2 regions of the Brevibacterium litoralis genome follow, and region 2 is predicted to be linked to the other one. Evidence: riboswitches for the same ligand, from Rfam matches in the RefSeq annotation. Region 2 holds a riboswitch; the other holds the start of a gene.

Region 1 (7,773 bases), on a different contig from region 2:
CTCCGCCAGACGCATCACCTCCTTGTGGGAGGTGGCGGGCATGGGCGGGGCTCCGGCATGGGCGTCGACCACGAGCAGGTGGACGCTGTTGGAGCCGATGTCGAGGACGGCGAGACGCATGGCTGGGATTCTAACGTTCGTTCGTGAACCGAGCGGTGCGGGGAGCGAGCGGGGTGCGACTCAGGTGGGGAAGTCGGTCCGGCCGAGGGTGAACTCCGGGGGGCGGCGTTCGAAGAAGGCGGCCTGCCCCTCGGTGATCTCCTGCGCGTAAGCCCCGGCCAGCCAGTCGAGCTGGTCGGCGGTGAAGTCGTGGCCGGCGAGCAGGTGGGCGGAGGCCGTCTGACTCAGTGGTGAGCGGGACGTGATGGTCGCGGCCAGCGCGTACGCGGCGGTCAGCGGATCCTCGCTCACCTCGTGCAGGAGACCCAGGCGGTCCGCACGCTCGGTGTCGATGAGGTTCCCGGTCGTGAGCAGGTACTTGGCCCAGCCGGTACCGACCACCTGCGCCAGACGGCGGGTGGGTCCGGGCGGGTAGACGAGGCCGAGCTTGGCCGCCGTCACCCCGAACCGGCTGCCGGGTGCGGCGATCCGGAAATCACAGGCGCAGGCGAGTTCAGTACCGCCACCCACACAGGTGCCCCGGATCGCGGCGATCGTGGGGATCCGGCACTCGGCCAGGACCGCCTCGGCCTCGGCGTTCGTCGCCCAGAAGTCGGGCAGGGGCACGTCGAGATCGTGGATGTCGGAACCCGCGGAGAAGTGGTCACCGGCCCCGGTGAGGACGAGGACCCGGATCGACGGGTCCTCGTCCACGGCGGCGACGATGCCCGGCAGGGCGTGCCACATGGCCCGCGAGAGCGCATTGCGCCTGTCCTGCCGGTCGATGACGAGGGTCCCGACCCCACCGTCCACGGTGAGGTCGAAACCCTCGACGAGGGGGACGGAGTGCGCCCCCGGTGCTGCTGTCACGACAGGCTCCGCGAGATGGGGCTCACGCCTTCGTGGGGACCTCGCGCTGGTCCTCACCGTCATAGGCGCTGAGCGGACGGATGAGCGCGTTCGAGGCCTGCTGCTCCATGATGTGCGCGGTCCAGCCGGTGATGCGGGACATCACGAAGATCGGCGTGAACTGCGGGGTGTCGAAGCCCATGAGGTGGTAGGCCGGGCCCGACGGGTAGTCGAGGTTCGGGTAGATCCCCTTGCGGTCGACGAACTGCTTCTCGAATTCGGCGTAGAGCGCGTAGAGGTCCTTCGCACCCTTGACCTCGACCATCGCTTCGAAGGCCTTCTTCATCGTGGGCACGCGGGAGTCACCGTTCTTGTAGACCCGGTGGCCGAAGCCCATGATCTTCTCCTTGCGGGCGAGCGCCTCGTCGATCCACGACGAGGCCTTTTCCGCGCTGCCGACCTCTTCGAGCGTGGCCATGACGGCCTCGTTCGCGCCACCGTGCAGGGCACCCTTGAGGGCACCGACGGCGCCGGCGACCGCGGAGTACATGTCCGAGGTCGTCGAGGTGATGACCCGACCGGTGAAGGTCGAGGCGTTGAAGGAGTGCTCGGCGTAGAGGATCATCGACACGTCGAAGCAGTCGACGACCTCCTGTGCGGGCACCTCGTCGAAGACCATCTTGAAGAAGTTGGCCGAGTAGCCCAGGTCGGAGGTCGGGGCGACCGGGTCGAGGCCGTGACGACGACGGTGGTCGATCGCGACGATCGTGGGCAGCTGGGCGTAGAGCCGCTGGGCCTTGGCCAGGTTCGCCTCGGGCCCTTCCGTCTCCGCCTCCGGGTCGACCGCACCGAGGTAGGCGACGGCCGTCTGCACGACGTGCATGGGGTGCGTGTCCTGCGGCAGCGACAGGATGAGGTCGACGAGCTTCTGGTCGACGGCACGCTGCGAGCGCTCCAGCGCCATGAACTCCTCGAGCTGGGACTCGCTGGGCAGCTCACCGTGCCAGATGAGGTACGCGACCTCCTCCCAGCGGCAGTTCGCGGCGAGCTCCTGGACGGGGTACCCACGGTAGGTGAGCGAGTTGGTCTCCTGGACGACCTTCGACACGGCGGTGGTGTCGACGACGACGCCCGCGAGGCCCTTCTTGATCTCCTGCTCGGTCATGAGTGGTTCTCCTGTGAGAAGTTGAAGATGTCGGTGTCGAAGTCGTTGTAGGCCGCGTAGTCGATCGTCTCGTAGAGATCGGCCCGGGTCTGCATGCCCTCGACCAGGGACGCCTGTGTCCCCTCGGCCCGGATGGTCTCCAGGCCCCGCTTGATGGCGCCCATCGCGATGCGCAGGGTCGTCACCGGGTAGATGACGAGCTTCACGCCGACGTCCGCCAGTTGCTGCGTGGTGAAGAGTTCGCTCTTGCCGAACTCCGTCATGTTCGCGAGGATCGGCACCTTCACGCTCGACGCGAAGGTCTCGAACTCGCCGAGGTCCTTCATGGCCTCGGGGAAGATCATGTCCGCCCCGGCGTCCGCGTAGGCGTTCGCCCGGTCGATCGCCGCCTGCAGACCCTCGCCGGCGCGGGCGTCCGTGCGGGCGCAGATGACGAAGTTCGGATCGCGCCGGCCCTTGGCGGCCGCACTGATCCGCTTGACCATCTCCGAGGTGGACACGACCTCCTTGCCGTCGAGGTGCCCGCAGCGTTTGGGGTTGACCTGGTCCTCCAGGTGCATCCCGGCCACGCCGGCGTCCTCGAACTCCTGGACGGTGCGGGCGACGTTCATCGCCTCGCCCCAGCCAGTGTCCGCGTCGATGAAGGTCGGCAGGTTCGTCACCCGCGAGATGTTCCGCCCGTGGTCGGCGACCTCGGTGAGGGTCGTGAGCCCGATGTCGGGCAGACCCTGCGCGGCGGAGAAGGCACCACCGGAGATGTAGACGCCCTCGAAGCCTGCCTGCTCGATGAGCTGGGCGTTGATCGGGTTGATGGCACCGGGGAACTGGACGATCCCGTCACCGGCGAGCAGCTCGCGGAACCGCGCGCGCCGCTCGTGGGCCGGGGTGGTCGCGCCCAACATCAGAAGATCCCCTTCGAACCACTGTGCTCCAGGCCCTCGACGGCGAAGGACAGCTGCCGGACCTCGTCGGGTCCGAGCTCGGTGAGGTTCTGGGCGAGGTCGAGGAAGCGGTTCTGCTCCGCCTCGGTGACGATGCCCTCGGCGAGCGTGCGGAACTTCTCGACGTAGTTCTCACGGACGAAGGGGCGGGCACCGGCGGGGTGGGCGTCGGCCACGGCCAGCTCGTCCTCCAGGACGCTGCCGTCCTCGAACTCGATGACCGCACGACCACCGAAGGCGACCTCGTCCGGGTCGGTCGAGTGGTAGCGACGGGTCCACTCCGGGTCCTCGGTCGTCTCGATCTTGTGCCACAGGGCGACGGTCTCGGGACGGCCGGCACGCTCCGGGGCGTAGGACTTCTCGTGGTGCCAGCCCTGGTCCTCCATCGCGACCGCGAAGATGTACATGATCGAGTGGTCCAGGGTCTCCCGCGAGGCCTTGGGGTCCATCTTCTGCGGGTCGTTCGCACCGGTGCCGATCACGTTGTGGGTGTGGTGCGAGGTGTGGATCGTGATCTTGCGGATCTTCGTGAGGTCGTCGATCTGCCCGCCGAGCTTGCGGGCGAGGTCGATGAGCGCCTGGCCCTGGTATTCGGCCGAGTGCTCCTTCGTGTAGGTGTCGAGGATCGCCCGCTTGGACTCGCCCTTGCCCGGCAGCGGCACGGTGTAGCGGGCCTCCGGACCGGAGAGGATCCAGGCGATGAAGCCGTCCTCACCCTCGTAGATCGGGGAGGGTGCACCCTCGCCGCGCATGGCGCGGTCGACCGCCTCGACGGCCATCTTGCCGGCGAAGGCCGGTGCGTGGGCCTTCCACGAGGAGATCTCGCCCTTGCGGGACTGGCGGGTGGCGGTGGTGACGTGCAGGGCCTGACCGACCGCCTGGTAGACGACCTCCGTCGGCAGCTTCAGCATGGCGCCGATACCGGCGGCCGCGGAGGGGCCGAGGTGCGCGACGTGGTCGATCTTGTGCTCGTGCAGGCAGATGCCCTTGGCCAGGTCGACCTGGAACTCGTAGCCGGTGGCGATGCCATTGACGAGGTCCTTTCCCCCGATGCCGACGTGCTGGGCGACGGCGAGGACCGGCGGGATGTTGTCGCCGGGGTGCGAGTACTCCTTGGCGAGGAAGGTGTCGTGGAAGTCGAGCTCACGGACGGCCACACCGTTGGCCCAGGCGGCCCACTCCGGAGAAATGGTCCGGTCGAGCGGCATGCCGAACACGGTGGCACCCGGCTGCGGGGTGGTGTGGGGCAGTGCCTGCTCGCGGGCGTGGGTGGGGGCCGAGCGCCGCACGGAGGCCGCGGCGACGGAGGCGTTGTCGATGATGCGGTTGATCACCATGTCCGTGACGTCGGCGTCGACGGGCACGGGGTCGGTGGCGACCTCGGCGATCTTCCAGGCGAGCTGGTCCTCGCGGGCGAGGTTCTCGGAGCTCTTGTACGTACGGACATCGTGCTCGATCACGGATGACTCCTTCGTCGCGGACACGGGATCTCCATGGCCGCCGTGTCCAGGTCGTGGACGGTCCACCGGCGCGGATGTGGCCCGCACCATGGATTCTCTCGATGTCAAGATACTTGTGGCGCTGAGATACTGCAAGGGACCGGAGGCATCAGCTTAACGATTGTTCAGTGAGCGGGGAAGGGTGTGTCCTGTGACACCATGCTCCCATGACGCGCACCGCCCTCGATTTCGACGACAACTGGCTGGAACCCGAGGAACTCACCGAGTTCCGCCGCCGCCTGCCGCTCAGCTACGTCAACGCCGTCCCCGTCCGGCTGGGCGACGACGGCGTCGTCACGCGGATCGGCACGCTGCTCGCGTCGATGTCCGACGGTACGCTCGGCCGCGAGATCGTCGGCGGCCGCGTCCGCTTCCACGAGACGCTCCGCACCGCCCTCATGCGCCACGCCGAGAAGGACCTGGGCCCGCTCGCGCTCCCCCAGGTGCCGCCCTCGCTCACGCCCTTCCACGTTGCCGAGTACTTCCCCACCGACGGCGCCGGCCCCTACCACGACCCCCGCCAGCACGCGATCGCGCTGTGCTACGTCCTGCCGGTCACCGGCGAGTGCCAGCCCCGCAAGGACGCCCTGAGCCTCGACTGGCTCACCCCCGCCGAGGCCCTCCGCGAGGACGTCGTCGCCGAGATGCAGGGCGGCCAGGAGCACATCGTCCGCGCCGCACTCACCCACCTGGGCATCCACCCCTGAGTCCGACCCCGCCCCAACCCCGGCACCCCACCGCTTTCCGCCGACCCCGCCGCCGAGGCGCCCTGCCACTCATCCCCCACGTTGCCCCAGTCACGCCGGTCCGGCTACATTCATCGGCACACGACAGGGGAGCGCCGCCCGGACCGATCCGGGAACAGGGGCGCTGAGAGTGCGGGCCACCGCAGACCCTCGAACCTGATCCGGTTAGGACCGGCGAAGGAAGTCGAGTCGCATCTCTTATCCCCTCCTGTCCTCATTCAGGAGGTAGTTCGCATGACCACCGTCATGACACCGTCATCCACCACCCATCGCCTGCGCTGGCGGGTCGTCGACGTCGTCGTCGCCTCGGTCCTCGCCGTCGCGCTCGGCGTCGTCTTCTGGGCCTGGAGCACCGGTTGGAGCGTGCTCTCGCTGCCCTTCGCGGCCTTCCCGCCGGCCGCCGGTCTCCTCACCGGCATCTGGGTCCTCGCCGGTCCCGTGGGCGGGCTCGTCATCCGCAAACCGGGCGCCGCCCTGTACTGCGAGGTGCTCGCCGCTGCGATCTCCGCGGTCCTCGGCACCCAGTGGGGCATGCAGGTCCTCGTGTCCGGGTTGATCCAGGGCCTCGGGGCGGAACTCGTGTTCGCCCTCCTGCTCTACCGCCGCTGGGGGATCCTCCCCGCGCTGCTGTCCGGTCTGGGTGCCGGCCTGTTCCTCGCCGTCGGCGAGAACGTCATGTACAACGCGCTGTGGGCCCCGACCTGGCAGTGGGTCTACGCCGGGTGTGCAGCCGTCTCCGGCATCGTGCTCGCCGGTCTGCTGGCCCACGTCCTCGTCCGCGGTCTCGCCCGCACCGGTGCCCTGTCGGCCTTCGCCGCCGGTCGCACGAACGCGCGTGTCTGAGCCGGTGACCGCCCCGGGACCGGGGACCCTACGGAGGCAGGGCGCCTCGGTCGCGGCCCGGGGGTTCGGGTGGCGGCACGCCGACCGGAAGAAGTGGGCACTGAGCGGGGTCGACCTCGACATCGCGGCCGGGGAGACGGTCCTGCTCACCGGCCCGTCCGGGGGTGGGAAGTCGACCCTGCTGCACGCTCTGGCCGGGGTCCTGCCCGCGGAGTCCGGGGAGGCGGCGGGTGCTTTGCTCGTCGACGGTGAGGCCCCGGACCCGCGTTCGGGGCGCACCGGCCTGGTGCTCCAGGACCCGGACGCGCAGGTCTTGCTCGCCCGTGTGGGCGACGACGTGGCCTTCGGTGCGGAGAACCTGGGCGTACCTGCGGACGAGATCTCCGTGCGGGTCCACGCGGCCCTCGACACCGTGGGGCTCGACGTCGACCTCGACCACCCGACCTCCGCACTGTCCGGCGGGCAGAAACAGAGGCTCGCGGTGGCGGGAGTGCTCGCGATGCGGCCGGGACTCGTGCTGCTCGACGAACCGACTGCGAACACGGACCGGCGCACGTCCCCGCAGATCCGCGACGCGGTCCTCCGGGCGGTCCGGGAGACCGGCGCGACACTCGTCGTCACCGAGCACGACCGGGACCTGTGGGTCGACCACATGGACCGGGTGGTGGAGATCGGGAACGTCCTGGACCCGGGCGACGCCGACCGGGACAGAGGCACGGACGGCGCCGCCGACGGGATGGATGCCACTGCCGTCAGCACTGCCGACGGGACTGCCGACGGGACTGCCGACGGCACCGTCCTGCTGCGGACCCGCGATCTCGTGGTCGGGCGGGACGGTGTGGCGGTCCGGTCGGTTACCGATGTGGAGGTCCGTGGCGGGCACGTCCTCGCTCTCACCGGGGACAATGGGGCGGGCAAGACGACGACGGCCCTCACTCTGGCCGGACTGCTGCCGCCCGTGTCCGGGTCCGTCGAGTGGGTGTCGGACGCTTCCACCGCGGGATCGTCACCCGGGAGCTGGGACTCCCCCACGCTCGCCGCGCGGATCGGCACCGTGTTCCAGAATCCCGAACACCAGTTCCTGCGCGGGACGGTCGCCGGGGAGATCGAACTGGGTCTGAGGACCGCCGGTGTCCCGGAGGAGGAGATCGGACCTCGGTCCATGGCCCTGCTCGCCCGGGTCGGCCTCGACGACCTCGCCCTCGCCCACCCGCACACCCTGTCCGGCGGGCAGAAGCGGCGATTGAGCGTCGCGTGTGTACTCGCCGCCACACCGGACGTGCTCGTCCTCGACGAGCCGACCTTCGGTCAGGATCCGCGCACCCGGGCGGCGCTCGTCGAGCTCTTCCGTGAGGAACTGGCCCGCGGGACCGCGCTCGTCGTCGTCACGCACGAGGAGGGGTTCCCCGAATCCCTCGTCCCGGCCGAACGCCTGGAGACCGTGCGGTGGGAGGAGGACCCGGTCGGGAGTGCGGGTGAGGAGGTCGAGGACGGGGCGCCTCGGGAGCGGGAGCTCGACGGTGCCGGTTCCGCGGTGCCGGTGTCCACTCCCCTGCCGGTGTCCACCGAGGAGCGGGCGGCACACCGGTTCGATCCGCTGGCGAAGATCACGGCGGCGTTCCTCGTGACGT
Region 2 (7,773 bases):
GGCCGGACCCGGAGTGGGGCGAGCAGGTGGTCGCCGTCGTGACGACCGGTGACGGCGAGGGGATGGAACTCCACGAGCTGCGCGACTTCCTGTCCGAGCGGATCGCCCGCTACAAGCTGCCCCGGCAGATCGTCGTGACCCCGGAACTCCCCCGGAACCCGAGCGGCAAACTGCTCAAGCACCGCCTGCGCGACCAGGTCGTCGAGGCGTGAGGCGCGTGACGGGAGCGAGAGCGAGAACCGCCGCCGCGACCTGGCAGACCACCGCCACCCACAGGAGAGAGACCCAGCTCGTCGGTCGTCTGGCGATCATCCCGCCGATCGGCTGTCCGGTCCGGGGGTCCGCACCGTCCCACATGATCGTGCCGTCCTGGAGGCCCATCCAACCGGCGGCGAGCACCAGTGTGCTCGCCGCGAGATAGACGGGAAGTGATCCGACGACCTTTGTCCCCACGGTTCGGGCCCGGAACTTCCACACCGCGACCGTGGCGAACCCCGTGAGGACGACTGTCGTGTACACGAGGAACGACACCGGATGTGCCGGGTTCTCGAGAACTCCGTACGGAAGCAGGTCGTGGTCGAAACTGCTCTCTGCCGGGAACACGTCGACGAGGCGGACGCATGCCGCGACGGATATCCCGACGAGAGCGAGCGTCAAGAACACCGTCCGTACGATCCTGAGCACCATGACCCCAGTGTTCCAGCGGAGCCCAGCCACAGGGCCTGCCGCCAGGTGACAGGATCGCCACGACGCCTGGCTACGAGCTCGATGTCGTTCCACGAAGCTCTTGTCCCGTAGTCGTCCGTGACTGCGAGACAAGAGCTCTGCACAACGACATCAAGCTCGTCATCCCGGGTCACTCGTCATCCCTGGCCGCTCGGTACCCACCCGGCCGGCACCCGGGCCGCCCGGCCCGACCTCACCGGGTCAGATACCGGACTGGTGTTCCTCCATGATTCCGCCGGCGAGCAGATTGAGGACGGCCGACTGCGCTCCGCGGTACGAACCCATCGCGACCATCGCGTCCTCCCCGTCCGCCGCGACCCTGTCGGCGAGACCCGCGATCTCGATCCGGTGCTCGACCCGCTCGTCCTCGGCCACCTCGAACGTCACGGTGAGCGTCAGGAAACACCCGGATGCAGCCTCATGGTCGATTGCCGCACCGATGCCCGGCAATCACGGCGGACCACCGGGCATCGGCACGGTAATCGACATCGAGGTTGCAGCGTAGACGGCCGAACCCACGAGGCCCGGGCCGAGAACCGCGCTCAGTCCCAGTTCTGGAGGTGGTGGGCGGTGTCCCAGAAGTGGCGTTCGAACACCGTCGCGCGGACGAAGGCACGCTCCATCCGCTCGCGCAGGGCGTCACCGGCGGGGCCTTCGCCCGCCTCGGCCGCGAGCTTCTCGTACACGCCGACCGCCTGGACGACCGAGGCGTCGAACTCCGGGGAGTCGTAGGTCCGGATCCACGTGCCGTAGGGGTGGGTATCGAGCGACATCCGCGTCCCGGACGCGTGCGCTTCCTCCGCCCGCGCCACGAGCACCTTCCCCACGTGGGCGTACACCCAGAAGCAGGGCAGCACCGCGGCCACACCCACGGGATAGGGCTCCGTCGCCGCCGTCGCGACGAGGAAGGACGCGTACCCGAGCGCCGTCGGCGAGGCGTGCGTGACCGGATCCGGCGCACCCGTCCCGGGCACACCCTCGTCCGGGCGCCCCGCGAACCTCTCCACGAGCCCGACGAACCGGTCCTCGGCCAGGAGGTCCTGGTGCATCTGCTGTTCGACGGTGATCGCCTCGCCGGCGGCCTGCGCCCAGAACCGCGTCTGGTCCTGGTCACCGGCCCGGGCCGCGAGCAGGCTCATGGCCCGCGCATAGGCGTCGAGGTAGAACTCGTCCTGCACGAGGTAGTTGACGAAGGGTTCCGGTTCCAGCGTCCCGTCGAGGAGTTCCTGCAGGTAGGGCAGCTGCTCGATCCGGGCGACCTCCTCGGCCACCCGTTCCCACACCCGCGCCGAATACGGCCCTGCCGAAAAATCCGTGGTCATCGTGTTCCTCCGTTCGCTTCCGCTTCCGTCCCCACCAGGTCGACGAGGTGGTCGACCGGTCCGTTCGCGCCCTCCGGATGCCGGGAGATCCGCCAGTCCGCCGCCGAGGCGAGCGCCCGCGTCAGGTACTCCCTCCCCGCGACGACCGCCGCCTCCAGGTCCGCACCCTTCGCGAGTTCCGCCGTGATCGCGGCACTCAGCGTGCACCCGGTGCCGTGCGTGTTCCGGGTGTCGATCCGCTCCTGCGGGTACTCCCGCACCAGGGTGTCGTCCCCGGCCCTCGCCACGAACAGGTCGACCATCCGACCGGTCTCCAGGTGGCCACCCTTGAGGAGGACCGCGCGGGCGCCTCGGGCGAGGAGTTCGTGGGCCTGCGCCCGCATGCTCTCCAGGTCGGTCGCGACGGCCACGTCGTCACCGAGCAGCAGGGCCGCCTCCGGCAGGTTGGGTGTCACGAGGTCCGCGCGGGGCACGAGTTCGGTCCGGACCGCCTGGACGGCGTCCGCGTCGAGCAGCCGGTGGCCGGAGGTCGACACCATGACGGGGTCGACGACCAGGCGTCCGAGGTCCCGTTCGTCGACGGTGCGGCACACGAGTTCGACGAGGGAGCGAGTGCCGAGCATCCCCGTCTTCGTCGCGTCGACGGGCAGGTCGTCGGCCACGCTCGCCACCTGGTCGGTGACGAAGTCCTCGTCGATCCCGTACACCCGCTGCACGCCGTGTGTGTTCTGCGCGACGAGCGCCGTGATGACGGTCGTGCCGTAGACGCCCCGGGCAGTGAAGGTCTTGAGGTCCGCATGGATCCCCGCCCCGCCCGAGGGGTCGGTCCCGGCGATCGACAGCGCGATCGGCGGCCGCAGGCCGCTGTCGTCCGGCCGTACACCACCCGTCACCGCGCACCTCCCAGGTACGCCGCGCGGATCGCGGAGGCTGCGGCCCGGGGGTCGTCGGCGGTGCAGATCGCGGAGACCACGCAGATGCCCACGACGCCCCGCGCGGCGAGCCCGGCCGTCCCGAGTTCCGCGGCACGCGCCGCATCGATCCCGCCGATGCCCACGCTCGGCAGCCCGGCCACACCCGCGAGTTCCGCCAGTCGCACCGGACCGAGTCCGGACGGCGCATCCGCCTTCGTCGTCGTGTCGTAGACCGGCCCGATCCCGAACATGTCGACGGCCCCGGTCGCCCGTCCGGCGGCGAACTCCTCCGGGGTCGCCGCCGAGAGCCCGATGAGCGGCTCGTCGCCGAGCAGTCGGCGCACCTCGGCGGGGTCCATGTCCGACTGCCCCACGTGCACGTGCACGCGCTCACCCGCGTCGAGGAGATCCCGCGCGACGGCCACCCGGTCGTTGAGGAACACCGGCACCTCCCGGTCGATCCCGTGCACCGCTCGGGTGCGGGCCACGGCCGCGAGCACCTCGTCGGCGAGCGCCCGGAAGTCGGCGTCGGACACGTCCTTGTCACGCACCTGCACGACGTGGGCACCGCCCGCGACCGCCTCGGCGACGGTCGCGGCCACGCTGCGTCCCGCACCCGCGCACTGGGCCGTGTCCGTGACGATGTAGAGGGTCGGGTCAACGCCGCCGAGGCGCTCCGCACTCGCCCCACTCACGCGCGGATCCCCTCCGCTTCGTCGGCCGGAGCCGTGACGGGCACCTCGGCGGTCTCGAGGTCGACCCGGACGGCGCCGATGTCCTCCGCGGAGACGGTGTACAGCGCGTCGAGGAAGGCGGTGGCGTAGCTGCCGGGCGCCTGGGCGAACCCGGCGGCGCGGGCACCCGCGGCGGCGAAATGCGCGTGGGCGGCGACGGTGGCCCAGAAGGCGGCGTCCGCGTCGAGGGTGCCGGCCTCCCCCAGTTCGTCGGAGGCCTTCGCGGCACCCAGGTAGGCGGCGACGGTCGCCCCGAGCGAGCAGCCGGTGCCGATGACCAGCGGCATGAGTTCGCTGCCGCCGTGCACGCGGGCCACCTGTCCGGTCGCGGCGGCACCGGTCGCGGCGACTCCGGTCCCGTCGGAATCGATGCGCACGATCGCGTCGACCTCACCGGAGACGCCGACGACCCCACCGGTCCGGTCGGCCAGCGAGAGTGCGGCGGGCAGGACGGCCTCGACGGAATCGGTCGAGTCGACGCCGCGACCACCCAGGCCCATCCCGGCGAGCGCCGCGACCTCCGAGGCGTTGCCGCGCACCGCGGTCGGACGGCGGGTGGCCATCGCGCGGATGCGGGAGGTGCGGTAGTCGATCGCGCCGACGCTCACGGGGTCGAGGACCCAGGGGGTGCCGATGTGGTTCGCGACCTCGACGGCGGCCTCCGCGCCGAGGAACTGGTGGCTGGTCGCCGTCCCGAAGTTCACGAGCAGACCGTTCGCGATGCCGGCGAACTGACCGGCGTCCGCCTCGTGGTCGAGCATCGCGGGGCTGGCACCGGCCGCGAGCAGCGCGTTCGCCGTGAACTGCTGGACCACCGTGTTCGTGATGCACTGGACGAGAGGCGTGTGCTCGGCCACGGCGCAGGCCGCGGTGGTGAGCATGAATGAGGGGTCAGTGTTCTCCATGACCATCCCTTCGCTGGTGTTAACCGGATCAGGTTCGACGGGTGTGTTCTCAGCCGGCCTCCGTGCCGGCACCCCGTGTCACTGCCCGCCACCGTACACCGGGACGTGGCCCGGGGCACGTCGGCCACCGCGCGCGAGGCGCCCCGGACAGGGCACCTCGCGCGCGGTGTCCGCGTGGGTCCGGCGGGTGCGGGCACGGACGAGGCGGGGCCCTGATTGTGACCCCGATCGCGCCGGGTGCCCGGGACCTCGGTAGGATCGCGGGCATGAGCACGACGCCCGACGACCTCACCGGCCACGTCCATCCCGTCGAACCGCGGGACGACGACGTGTTGTTCGGTCACAACGACCTCGAGGGGTCGTTCCTCGACCTCATGGACCTGGAGACGATCGACCCCAACATCTTCCGGGCCAACTACGTCTTCGAGGAACCCTGGGCGCTCTACGGCGGCCAGGTCGCGGCCCAGGCCCTGCTGGCGGCGGCCCGCACCGTCGAGGAGCCCGCCCGCCTGCCGCACTCGCTGCACGGCTACTTCCTGCGCCCGGGCAACGCCTCGGAGCCGACGATCTTCCAGGTCCACCGGGACCGTGACGGCCGGTCCTACTCGGCCCGCCGCGTCGTCGCGCTGCAGAACGGCAAGGTCATCTTCAACATGTCGACCTCCTTCACGGAGGGCACCGACTCCCCCGACCTGCAGGAGTCGACGGCGGCCTCGCGCGGGCCGGTGCGGATGGGCTCGGAGTCCAAGTTGCCGCGCATGTTCGACTTCATCGGGCGGACGACGGACCAGGACTACGACGTCGAGGACTACCCCGTCCGGTTCTGGGGCACGTGCACCGCGGACCTCGGCGACGACCAGTTGCTGCACGCCGTGGCGCTCACGTACATGTCCGACATCTCCAGCGGGGTCGGCGCCTTCAACACCGAGGAGTGGAAGAGCGGGTCGAGCCTCGACCACTCGATGTGGTTCCACCGGCCGGTCGACATGAACGCGTGGAACCTCGTCGACTTCTTCCCCCGGTCCGTCGCCCGGGGTCGTGGCCTGTACACCGGGGACATCACGGACGAGCGGGGTGCGCTCGTCGCCTCCGTCGCGCAGGAGACGCTGTACCGCAAGCACGTGAAGACGCTGCCGAAGTGAGTTCGTCCGCGGTCGGCACGCGTCACGCCGACCGGCCCCGGGGTGGGCTCGTCGCCCTGTGTGTGGCGGTGACCGTCAACTGGGGCATCCTCTTCTACGGGCTCCCGACGGCCGTCGTGCCGATCGCCGCGGACACCGGGTGGTCGCAGACGGCCATCACCGGGGCGTTCTCCGCGGGGCTCGTGCTCTCGGCCTTCCTCGGGATCCCGGTCGGGCGGTGGCTCGACGTGAGCGGGCCGCGCGGGATCATGACCGGGGGTGTCGGGGTCGGGGCCGCGGCGCTGTTGCTCGTCGCCTGGTCGCCGCACTACGTGGTCTTCGCGCTCGCATGGTTGATCGTCGGTGCGGCCCAGACGGCCACCCTCTACCCGCCGGCGATCGCGGTGATCACCCGCTGGTACGGGGCGCAGCGGGTCCGGCCGCTCACGCTCCTCACCCTGTTCGGGGCCTTCGCCTCGACCGTGTTCTCGCCGATCACGGCCTTCCTCGTCGAGGGTCTCGGGTGGCAGGCGGCCTTCGCGGTGCTCGCCGGCCTGCTCGTCGTGCTCTCCGGGCCCCTGCACTGGTGGTTCCTGGGCGCCCGGTGGACGGATGTCGGCGCGGAGTCTGCACCCGGCGCGGGGACCGCGGCCGGTGCGGGGTCCCGACCGCCCCGAAATCCTTCACGGCCCTCGGAATGTCGTGACATATCGGGGGCCGCGGACGATATCGGGGCGGAAACCGCCGGCGAGGTGCCGGACTCCGACGCGGCGCCGGAGTCCGAGGGACTCTCCGAGAAGGCCCGCACGAAGGCCGAGATCCGCGCGGTCGTCCGGGATCCGCGCTTCGTCCTGCTCCAGGCGGTCGCGCTGCTGGGCGGATTCGCGCTCTACACCGTGACGATCAACCTCATCCCCCTTCTCACCGGGCGTGGGGTCGACTACACGCTCGCGGCGACGGTGCTCGGACTCGTCGGGGCGGGCCAGGTGCTCGGGCGTCTGGCCTATCCGTTCCTGTCGGTCCCCGGACGTCCGGCCTGGCGGGCGATGACCGTCTACGCGTTCGGTGCGGTCTTCCTCTGGTTGCTCGCGCTCCTGCCAGGGCCCACCTGGCTGCTCGTCGCCTCGGCGATCGGAGCGGGTGCGGCCCGCGGGTGCGACACTCTCGTGAAGGCGACCGCGGTGGCCGATCGTTGGGGCACCCGGAACTTCGGGGCGATCAACGGCCGGTTCACGGTGCCGCTCACCATCGGCGCGGCACTCGCCCCGGTCGCCGGACCCTTCCTCGCCACGCTGTTGGGCGGCTGGTCGACGATGGCGATCGTCATGGCGGCGATCCTCACGGCCGCGGTCGCCCTGGCCTCCCGGACCTGATCCGCACTCGATACCGTGTCGCACCGGTCCCACCTGGAGAAACGCTCCGAACGTCCCCGCCCTCGCTCGGAACCGGGTCACCGGGTATTCAGCAAGGTTCGACGGCACCCTCGAACGCGAAGGAGAGCAGGAAGTCGCGTTGAATCGCGGGCCACAACACATTCGTGTCGAGAACTGCGGTGGACATGAGTGCACTCGATCAATTGGCCGCATGCGCACGTCGCTCCGCGGCCACGAGTTTTCGGATCTCTCGAAGCTCGGCAAGTACCTGCTCCTTGTCGTCCTCCGGACCGTAATCTCCCATGATGTCGTCGAGAGCGGCACGCTGTTCCTGCCGCCGGGTCTCCCGGTATTCGAGGCCATCAATTCGGAAGGCCCCAGGAGGGACTCACACCCGGCGCCCAGTGTCCGTCTGCGGGTCCTTCGCGAAACGGCGCTCCAGCCACACGCCGATGCCGACGAGCAGGCCACCGGCGAGGACGAGGCCGAGGACGGGGAGCACCTCGGCGGCGGGGATCGTGACGAAGTCACGGTTCTCGTCCTGCCAGGGCCAGAGTGCGCGCAGACCGCCGGCCATGAGACCGGTGATGACGACCATCGTCACGTGATGGCGGGTGGCCAGCAGCTTCCGGAGGCCGAGGACGATGAGGACGCCTCCGGTCGCGGCACCCAGGAAGA

What was found. A riboswitch is a leader RNA that binds a small molecule or an ion and turns the genes downstream of it on or off. The one in region 2 is predicted to bind thiamine pyrophosphate.
Region 1: linked by a shared signal. The riboswitch ahead of AAD496_RS03320 (ECF transporter S component) and the one ahead of thiM (hydroxyethylthiazole kinase) in region 2 are both predicted to bind thiamine pyrophosphate.

The regions. Positions count from the first base shown of each region.
Region 1 covers NZ_JBDIUY010000010.1:275,511-283,283, reverse strand. Annotated here, with positions in the region: gene AAD496_RS03350 (Ppx/GppA phosphatase family protein) at 1-120, opposite strand, end outside; gene AAD496_RS03345 (enoyl-CoA hydratase/isomerase family protein) at 181-969, opposite strand; gene AAD496_RS03340 (bifunctional 2-methylcitrate synthase/citrate synthase) at 992-2,113, opposite strand; gene prpB (methylisocitrate lyase) at 2,110-3,015, opposite strand; gene AAD496_RS03330 (MmgE/PrpD family protein) at 3,015-4,514, opposite strand; gene AAD496_RS03325 (DUF4916 domain-containing protein) at 4,721-5,260, shown strand; TPP riboswitch at 5,376-5,499, shown strand; gene AAD496_RS03320 (ECF transporter S component) at 5,534-6,142, shown strand; gene AAD496_RS03315 (ATP-binding cassette domain-containing protein) at 6,135-7,773, shown strand, end outside.
Region 2 covers NZ_JBDIUY010000022.1:140,192-147,964, forward strand. Annotated here, with positions in the region: gene AAD496_RS08220 (class I adenylate-forming enzyme family protein) at 1-212, shown strand, start outside; gene AAD496_RS08225 (hypothetical protein) at 175-687, opposite strand; gene AAD496_RS08230 (hypothetical protein) at 928-1,113, opposite strand; gene AAD496_RS08235 (TenA family protein) at 1,269-2,048, opposite strand; gene thiD (bifunctional hydroxymethylpyrimidine kinase/phosphomethylpyrimidine kinase) at 2,045-2,941, opposite strand; gene AAD496_RS08245 (thiamine phosphate synthase) at 2,938-3,657, opposite strand; gene thiM (hydroxyethylthiazole kinase) at 3,654-4,601, opposite strand; TPP riboswitch at 4,589-4,687, opposite strand; gene AAD496_RS08255 (acyl-CoA thioesterase) at 4,868-5,743, shown strand; gene AAD496_RS08260 (MFS transporter) at 5,740-7,095, shown strand; gene AAD496_RS08265 (DUF368 domain-containing protein) at 7,484-7,773, opposite strand, start outside.